DNA from 2 places in the Streptomyces sp. NPDC047061 genome. Region 2 is predicted to be linked to the other one. Evidence: riboswitches for the same ligand, from Rfam matches in the RefSeq annotation. Region 2 holds a riboswitch; the other holds the start of a gene.
The links. A riboswitch is a leader RNA that binds a small molecule or an ion and turns the genes downstream of it on or off. The one in region 2 is predicted to bind glycine.
Positions count from the first base shown of each region.

Region 1: linked by a shared signal. The riboswitch ahead of gcvP (aminomethyl-transferring glycine dehydrogenase) and the one ahead of gcvT (glycine cleavage system aminomethyltransferase GcvT) in region 2 are both predicted to bind glycine.

Region 1 is NZ_JBEYVI010000077.1:8,703-13,259, reverse strand. Features, by position in the region: gene gcvP (aminomethyl-transferring glycine dehydrogenase) at 1-1,945, opposite strand, end outside; glycine riboswitch at 2,125-2,218, opposite strand; gene ABZ887_RS49310 (PRC-barrel domain-containing protein) at 2,332-2,712, shown strand; gene ABZ887_RS49305 (DNA polymerase IV) at 2,895-4,241, opposite strand; gene ABZ887_RS49300 (MerR family transcriptional regulator) at 4,313-4,557, opposite strand, start outside.
Region 2 is NZ_JBEYVI010000040.1:22,520-27,076, reverse strand. Features, by position in the region: gene ABZ887_RS39845 (enhanced serine sensitivity protein SseB C-terminal domain-containing protein) at 1-585, opposite strand, end outside; gene ABZ887_RS39840 (enhanced serine sensitivity protein SseB) at 771-1,562, opposite strand; gene ABZ887_RS39835 (AAA family ATPase) at 1,696-2,364, opposite strand; glycine riboswitch at 2,566-2,664, shown strand; gene gcvT (glycine cleavage system aminomethyltransferase GcvT) at 2,823-3,950, shown strand; gene gcvH (glycine cleavage system protein GcvH) at 4,049-4,426, shown strand; gene glyA (serine hydroxymethyltransferase) at 4,466-4,557, shown strand, end outside.

The DNA.
Region 1 (4,557 bases), on a different contig from region 2:
CGGCGAGCTCGTCCCGGTGCTGCTCGATCTTCGCCCGCAGGTCCGCGACGTCGATCTCGCCGTCCTCGGCGGTCTTCACGACGACGACCTTCATGCCCGCCATCACGGCGCTGGCGGCGTTGGTGCCGTGCGCGGACGACGGAATCAGGCACACGGTCCGCTGCGCGTCCCCGTTGGCCCGGTGGTACGCGCGTACGGCGAGCAGCCCGGCCAGCTCGCCCTGCGATCCGGCGTTGGGCTGCAGGGAGACGCTGTCGTACCCGGTGACCTCGGCGAGCCGCTCCTCCAGCTCGCGGATGAGGGTCAGGTAGCCCTGCGCCTGCTCGGCGGGCGCGAACGGGTGCAGCTGGCCGAACTCGGGCCAGGTGACCGGTTCCATCTCGGTGGTCGCGTTGAGCTTCATGGTGCAGGAGCCCAGCGGGATCATGCCCCGGTCCAGCGCGTAGTCCCGGTCGGCGAGCCGGCGCAGGTAGCGCAGCATCGCGGTCTCGGAGCGGTGCTGCCGGAAGACGGGGTGGGTCAGGTAGCCGTCGGTGCGCAGCAGCGCCTCGGGCAGCGTGTCCTCGGCGACGGCGTCCAGCGCCTCGACGTCGCCCTCGACGCCGAAGGCCGTCCAGACGGCGCCCAGCTGGGCGCGGGTGGTGGTCTCGTCGCAGGCCATGGAGACGTGGTCGGCGTCGACGAGCCGCAGGTTGACGCCGCCCTGGCGGGCGGCGGCGACGATCTCGGCGGCCTTGCCGGGCACCCGGGCGGTGAGGGTGTCGAAGTAGGCGCCGTGGACGATCCCGACACCGCCGGCCCTGAGCCCCGCGGCGAGGATCGTGGCGTAGCGGTGCGTCCGCTGCGCGATGGCCCTGAGCCCCTCGGGACCGTGGTAGACGGCGTACATGCCGGCCATCACGGCGAGCAGGACCTGGGCGGTGCAGATGTTGCTGGTGGCCTTCTCCCGCCGGATGTGCTGCTCGCGGGTCTGCAGCGCCAGCCGGTACGCCTTGTTGCCGTCGGCGTCCACGGAGACGCCCACGAGCCGCCCGGGCAGGCTGCGCGCGAACTTCTCGCAGACCGCCATGTAACCGGCGTGCGGCCCGCCGAAGCCCATCGGCACACCGAACCGCTGGGTGGTGCCGACGGCGATGTCGGCCCCGAGCTCACCCGGCGAGGTCAGCAGGGTCAGCGCGAGCAGGTCGGCAGCGACGGTGACGAGCGCGCCGATCCCGTGGGCCTGCTCGACGACGGCCTTGATGTCGCGTACGGCACCGGAGGCGCCGGGGTACTGGACGAGCACCCCGTTGACCTCACGCGCGGCGAGGTCGGCCGGGATCCCGTCGCTCAGATCGGCGACCACGACCTCCACGCCCGTCGGCTCGGCCCGGGTCTGGATCACGGCGATGGTCTGCGGCAGCACGTCCGCGTCGACGACGAAGACGCCCTTCTTGTTCTTGCCCATCCGCAGCGACAGGGCCATGGCCTCGGCGGCGGCCGTGCCCTCGTCGAGCAGCGAGGCACCGGAGGTGGGCAGCCCGGTGAGGTCGGCGACCACGGTCTGGAAGTTCAGCAGCGCTTCCAGCCGGCCCTGGGAGATCTCCGGCTGGTACGGCGTGTAGGCCGTGTACCAGGCGGGGTTCTCCATCACGTTGCGCAGGATGACGGGCGGCGTGAAGGTCCCGTAGTACCCCAGCCCGATCATCGAGTCGAGCACCTGGTTCCGGTCGGCCAGCGACCGCAACTCGGCCAGCACCTCGGCCTCGGTCCGGGCGCCGGGCAGCTCCAGGCGGTCGGCGTTCTTGATCACGTCCGGCACGGCGGCGGCGGTCAGCTCGTCGAGCGAGCCGTACCCGACCTGGGCGAGCATCTTGGCCCGAGCCTCGTGATCGGGCCCGATATGGCGCTGCTCGAAGGGAATACCCTGCTCGAGCTCTGAGAGCGGAACACGCTGGGCGGTCATTGCGGAGGCCTCCTGGTCTGACGCGACCTTCGAGGGGTACCCCGGCGCGGGTACCCCGACGGCCTCCCCCTCTGTCATCTCAACCTGAGAGTTTCACCGGTGCCGCCCCTGCGGTCTCCCGGCTTTCACCGTCGGTGAGGGCGGACACCGTCGACGTCCGCCCTGCTTTCCAGAGTGACCTCGTCCGTGCGGTACGTGGACCTGAGAGATTCCGGGGAGGATTTGCTCCTTCGGCGCCTCCGGTTGCCCGGAGGACTCTCCCGCACGGGGTCAGCAGCCGCTGTCAGCCTACCAGCGAGGGCAACGCCAGGGCCTTCGAGTGGCCGCCTCCTCCAATGTGCTCTTTTGTAGTGCTTACGGATGATTTGTGACCAAGTGGAGGGCCCGTGCTGACCGACATCGATCCGCGCAACCTGATCGGCCGCAAGGCGTTCGACCGCAACGGCACGAAGATCGGCACGATCGACGAGGTGTACCTCGACGACGCGACGGGTGTGCCGGAGTGGGCGGCCATACGCACCGGCCTGTTCTCCCGGGACGCCTTCGTGCCCCTGGAACCCAGCGAACTGGTCGAGGGCACCCTGCACGTCCCCTTCGACCGCGCCCTGATCAAGGACGCCCCCGACTTCGGCGTGGGCCGCCACCTCTCCCCCGAGCAGGAACTCCAGCTCTACCACCACTACGGCCTGGACACGGCTCCCCCGCCCCACGACCACCCGGACCACGACTTCGGCAAGCTGGCAGGCACAGAGGACACGGGACCGTAAGGCCGACGCCGGGGCCCTGCCCAGCCGCCCGTCCCGACCACCCAGCTGCCCAGCTGCGGGCAGGCGTGCCGCAGGGCGGCACGGGTGGGCGCAGCGGCACCCCGCCAACGCGGGCGAGTGAAACCCCCCGCCCCCAGCCCACACCCCGGTCACGCCCCCACCCCGTCCACCGCAACCCCCTGTCATCCCGCCACCAACGGCAACGGCTCGGCCGGCTCCAGCCCAGGGTCCTCGACCCGAAACGTCCGCACCCTCCCCGGCTCCAGCGACCCCGGCGTCTCGAACCGCACCGTCACCCGCCCCAGCCCGCTCCCCTGCACCCATCCGTGCCCGTACTCGGCATGCCGCACATCGTGCCCCGCGGGCCACCGCCGCTCGGCAGCCACCTGCTCCTCCGCGGCCGGCTCCGCAACGTCCTCGTCCGCCGCCGCGAACTCCACCGCCCCCTCCCCTGCGGCCGCCGCCTGCGCGAACAGATCCTCCTGCGTGTAGTCGGCCAGCCCCGACACCCCCACGCCCAGCAACCGCACACCCCCCGTCGTGTCCACCGAGTCCAGCAGCCGCGCGGCCGCCTCCCGCACCACCGCCGGATCGTCGGTCGGCCCCCGCAGCGTCTCCGACCGGGTGAGCGTCGAGAAGTCGTACCGCCGTACCTTCAGCACGATGGTCCGCCCCGACAGCCCGGCCCCCCGCAGCCGCCGCACGCACCGGTCGGCCAGCCGCTGCACCTCGAGCCCCACCCGCAGCCGGTCGTGGATGTCCACGTCGTAGGTGTCCTCGACCGACACCGACTTCGTCTCCCGCTCGGCCACCACGGGCCGCTCGTCGTGCGCGAGCGCCATCGCGTACAGCGCGTGCCCGTGGGCCTTGCCGAGCAGCCGGACCAGCTCGTCCTCCCCGGCCTCGGCGATCTCGTCGACCGTGGTGATCCCGGCCCGCCGCAGATGGTCCCCGGTCGCCGGCCCCACCCCCGGCAGGGTCCGCACCGTCATGGGCCCCAGCATCGCCCGCTCCGTGCCCGGCTCGATCAGCACCAGCCCGTCCGGCTTGGCCTGCTCGGAGGCGATCTTCGCGAGCATCTTGGAGGCGGCGAGCCCGACGGACCCGGAGAGCCCCGTGACGGCCCGTATGTCGGCGCGCAGCCTCTCGCCCACCAGCCGCGCCGACCCGGCGTCCCAGGCCGTCTCACCGGCCTCCAGATCCACGAACGCCTCGTCCAGGCTCAACGGCTCCACCAGCGGCGAGAGCCCGCGCAGCAGCGCCATCACCTGCTCGCTGATCGACCGGTACAGCCCGAAGCGCGGCACCAGGTACGCGGCGTTCGGCGCCAGCCGCCGTGCCTGCCCCATCGGCATCGCGGAGTGCACCCCGAAGACCCGGGCCTCGTACGACGCGGTGGCCACCACACCGCGGGGTCCGAGCCCGCCCACGACCACGGCCTTCCCGCGCAGGCTCGGCTTGGACGCCTGCTCCACCGAGGCGAAGAAGGCATCCATGTCGAGATGCAGGATCGTGGGCGCGTTTCTCACATCTCCGATGCTGCACCACAGCACTGACAATGCCCCGGCACGGGACCGTGCCGGGGCATCACAAGAGGCTTTCAGACCGCCCGGTTGCGCCGCCGGGCCAGCTCGTCGGCCGGGTTGTGCCCGACGAGGGTCTCGCCGGTGTCGACGCGCTCTCCGTGCAGCTGGGAGAGCGCGCTCTCCACGTCCCGCCACACCACGCCGACCGCGATCCCGAAGATGCCCTGACCGCCCTGGAGCAGGGCGTGCACCTCGTCCGGCGAGGTGCACTCGTAGACCGTGGCGCCGTCGCTCATCAGGGTCATGCGCTCCAGGTCGC
Region 2 (4,557 bases):
GGCCGGCGGCGAGGTGTCGTACACGTCCAGGCCGATGGCGAGATACGGCGCCCCGAGGGCCGGCTGCACCCAGGCGCGGCGCAGCGAGCGGACCGCGCGGGTGCGGTGGGCGTTCTGCGTGAGCAGGGCGTAGAACTGCGGGATCTCGATGGCCGGTTCGGCGAGCCGCAGCGGGCCGGCCGGCTGGCGGTCCAGGCCGGTGGCGATGCGGCGCAGGTCCAGCCAGGGGATGCCGACACCGCCGCCCGGGGCGTGCGGGTTGAGCCAGAGGCCGAAGTGGTCGGGGTAGAGGGTGCGGGCCACGTCGACGCCGTCGACCACTTCGTACGAGCGGTTCCAGCCGCTCGCGGAGAGCTCCTGGGCCGAGGTCACGCAGGGGGCGTAGCCGTGGCCGTCGACCTCCATGTTCCCGTACTGGGCGTCGGGGGAGCCGGCCTGGCCGTGCCAGAGCAGCATCCAGATCTGGCCGGAGGAGGGCGTGGCGAGGGCGCGGAGGAGTGCCTCGTAGGCGTCGTAGCGCCCGGGGGTTACCTGGCGCAGCATGTGCTCGACCTGTCCGGTCGCCGCGGTGCCGCTGGCGCTCACGTGTTACCGCCCCTTCATCTGGTGCCCCGCGTATGGAGGGCCGCCCCGCGTTTGGAGACAGCTTATGCGCCAAGGGGAGTGGCGCCGATTGTCCGTCGGCGAGTGCGGGTCGTCGGTGGCTTGTCGCGCAGTTCCCCGCGCCCCTGGGTTGGCTGCCCCTGGGTCGGCTGCGCAGGCAGGGGGCTTCAGTGGCCGTACTGGTAGAAGGGCCGGACGTTCTCCCGCATCCAGTGGCCCACCGGGTCGTCCGCCACGTCGAGGAGTATCAGGTTCACCGGCCACTTCACCGGGACCTGGCCCAGCGCCTTGCCCAGTGCCTCCAGGGGCGCGGCCCGCAGGTCGCCCTCCCACTGGGAGAGTTCGACCCCCACGAACATCACCGGTTCCGCCGTCTCGACCGCGGCCAGGCAGCGGCGGGCCGCGGCGACCACGCCGATCGCCGCGAACTCCGCCGACGCCGCGGCCAGGAAGTCCATCGGGTCGTCCTGCCAGTCCGGTTCGAAGAGGCGGACCCGGCCGCCCGAGGCGGGGCCGTCCAGTTCGGAGCGGCCGGAGCGGCAGAGCTGGGCGACCGCCTCCGGCGGCAGCGGGACGCCGACCACTCCCCCGGGGTTCACGGCGATGCCGACCTGCGGGGGCAGGCCGCGGGCGAACTCGACGGCCGGGGCGATCGTGTACGACAGATGGGATCCGGCCACCAGGCGGAACTGCTCCTCCGAGCTGAAGACCGGCACGTACACCTGGCCCTCGATCTGCGTGGTGGGCAGGTCCAGCGGGCCGCTGTGCGGGCCGCCGCCCTCCGGCAGCGGGATCCAGAGGAAACTCCGGCCCAGTACCTCGATGAGCCGGCCCGCCGCCGCGGGCACGCCGAGGGAGGCCGACAGCACCTCCTCCAGTTCGTTGCCGGGCCACCCGCCGTGCGGGTGGGGGTGCGCCTGTGCCGGGAAGTCCGCGGGAATGTCCGCCGGGAAGTCCATCTGCCTACCGCCTGCTGGAAACCACTGCTGAGGCTGGAAAGGCTAGCGGGTGACACCGACAAAGCCACCCGTCGATGCGGAGTCCGCGGGCGATCCCGGCGCGCGCGGGCGGCCTCGGCGCGCGCGGGCGGTCTCAGCGCGCGAAGGCGATCCGGCGCAGGACGTCCGCCGCGTCCCGGTCGAGCAGCACGGCCGAGCCGACCCCTTCGGGCAGTTTGCCCTTCTCCGCCGCGCGCAGCAGCCGGCCGGCCGCCCTGCGGTGGCGCAGGAAGGCGTACCGGGAGACGCCCCGGCCGCGCTCGCGCTGGCCGTCCAGTGCCGTGCCGGCCGTGACGTCCAGGAGGACCAGGTGCAGGGTGCCGCCGCGGCGGCGGGCCTCCCGGGCCAGCCAGTCGCGCACCCAGGCCTGCGTACCGCAGTCGTGCACGACCACGCCCTCGCCGGTGCCGAGGGCCCTGCGCAGCCCGGCGTAGTGGGCGAGGCGGACCACCGGGCGGTAGAGGGCGTAGGGCAGGAGGCGGGCCAGGCGCGCGTCCCAGCGGTCGCGGGTGTCCTGGGAGTCGATGCGGATGCCCTGGACGGTGCGGTGCATCAGGGTGGACTTGCCGCTGCCGGGCAGCCCGGTCACCACCACCAGGTCACGGGGGCCGAAGAGCAGGCCGTGCGGGCTGTGCCCGGCGCGGTCGCGCAGGTCGCGGACGACCGGTGCGGGGAGCTCGCCGACCCGCTCGCGGGCCGGGGCCGTCGGCTGCTGGGGCAGGGCGATGCCCGTCGTCGTCGCGTATGCCGTGGTCCTTGTCACCGTGACCGTCCTCCCGGGGGGTTCAGGAAAGGTTCTCCCCGCTTAATGTAAAGAGAAGGTAATGCACGGCGTCTCGCGGTTCCGTGCGCGTCCGGCAACAGCCCGGCTACAAAGAGAGAGGACGCAGGCCGGGGCAGGTCCGGTCTGCCATGCGGCCGGGCGGCGTGCAATGATGTCCGCGCCAACTGCATACCGGCCGCTTGAATCCGCGCGGGAGAGTCCCCAGCCGTCGTCGCTGGGGCGCCGAAGGAGCAAGTCCCTCCCTTGAATCTCTCAGGCCCCCGTTACCGCGCGGGCGAGGCACATCTGAAAAGCGGGCCGCTGTGTCAGTGGCTCCACCCAAGGTGCAAGCCGTGATCACGTCCGTGGTCAGGGCGAACCTCTCAGGTTCCGATGACAGATGGGGAGGACAGCCCTCGCCTGTCATGCCCTCGGGACCTCTGGGAGACGACCGACCGATGAGCAGTACCGATTCCGCCGCACCCCGCCGCACCGCGCTCGACGCCCTGCACCGCTCGCTCGGCGCGACCATGACCGACTTCGCCGGCTGGGACATGCCCCTGCGCTACGGCTCCGAGCGCGACGAGCACGTCGCGGTCCGGACCAGGGCCGGGCTCTTCGACCTCTCCCACATGGGCGAGATCACCGTGACCGGCCCGGACGCGGCCGCCCTGCTGAACCACGCCCTGGTGGGCAACATCGCCTCCGTCGGCGTGGGCCGCGCCCGCTACACCATGATCTGCCGGGCCGACGGCGGCATCCTGGACGACCTGATCGTCTACCGGCTGGCGGAGACCGAGTACCTCGTGGTCGCCAACGCCTCCAACGCCCAGGTCGTCCTCGACGCCCTGCAGGAGCGTTCCGCCGGGTTCGACGCCGAGGTCCGCGACGACCGCGACGCGTACGCGCTGATCGCCGTGCAGGGCCCGGAGTCGCCCGGGATCCTCAAGTCGCTCACCGACGCGGACCTGGACGGCCTGAAGTACTACGCCGGCCTGCCCGGCACCGTCGCCGGCGTCCCGGCGCTGATCGCCCGCACCGGCTACACCGGCGAGGACGGCTTCGAGCTGTTCGTGAAGCCGGAGCACGCGGTGGAGCTGTGGCAGGCGCTGACCGAGGCGGGTGCCCCGGTGGGCCTGGTGCCCTGCGGGCTGTCCTGCCGGGACACCCTCCGCCTGGAGGCGGGCATGCCGCTCTACGGACATGAGCTGACCACGGAGCTCACCCCCTTCGACGCCGGGCTCGGCCGGGTGGTGAAGTTCGAGAAGGAGGGCGACTTCGTGGGGCGCGCGGCGCTCCAGGAGGCCGCCGACCGCGCCGCCTCCCGGCCGCCGCGGGTGCTCGTCGGCCTGGTCGCCGAGGGCCGCCGGGTACCGCGCGCCGGATACCCGGTCGTCGCCGCCGGCGAGGTGATCGGCGAGGTCACATCGGGCGCCCCCTCCCCGACCCTGGGCAGGCCGATCGCCATGGCGTACGTCGACGCGGCGCACGCGGCGCCGGGCACGGCGGGCGTCGGCGTGGACATCCGGGGCAGCCACGAGCCGTACGAGGTCGTGGCGCTGCCGTTCTACAAGCGCCAGAAGTAGCCACTGGACGTGACCCCGCGCACATCCCCGCAGGTCACGTACGTCTCCAGCCTTCCCCCCTTCACCAGCACTTCCTCGCGTACAGGAGAATTCAAGCCATGAGCAACCCCCAGCAGCTGCGTTACAGCAAGGAGCACGAGTGGCTGACGGCCGCCGAGGACGGCGTGGCGACGGTCGGCATCACGGAGCACGCGGCCAACGCGCTCGGTGACGTCGTCTTCGTCCAGCTCCCGGCGGTCGGCGACACGGTGACCGCGGGCGAGTCCTGTGGCGAGCTGGAGTCCACCAAGTCGGTGTCCGACCTGTACGCGCCGGTCACCGGTGAGATCACCGCGGTCAACGAGGACGTCGTCGACGACCCGTCCCTGGTGAACTCGGCCCCCTTCGAGGGCGGCTGGCTGTTCAGGGTGCGCGTCACGGACGAGCCGGGCGACCTGCTCTCCGCCGACGAGTACACCGCCTTCACCGCCGGCTGAGAGCCGCCGCAGACCCCGGCCTAGGAGTCGTAGAAACAGATGTCCGTTCTGAACACGCCCCTGTACGAGCTCGACCCCGAGGTAGCCGCCGCGGTCGACGCCGAGCTGGTGCGCCAGCAGTCCACCCTGGA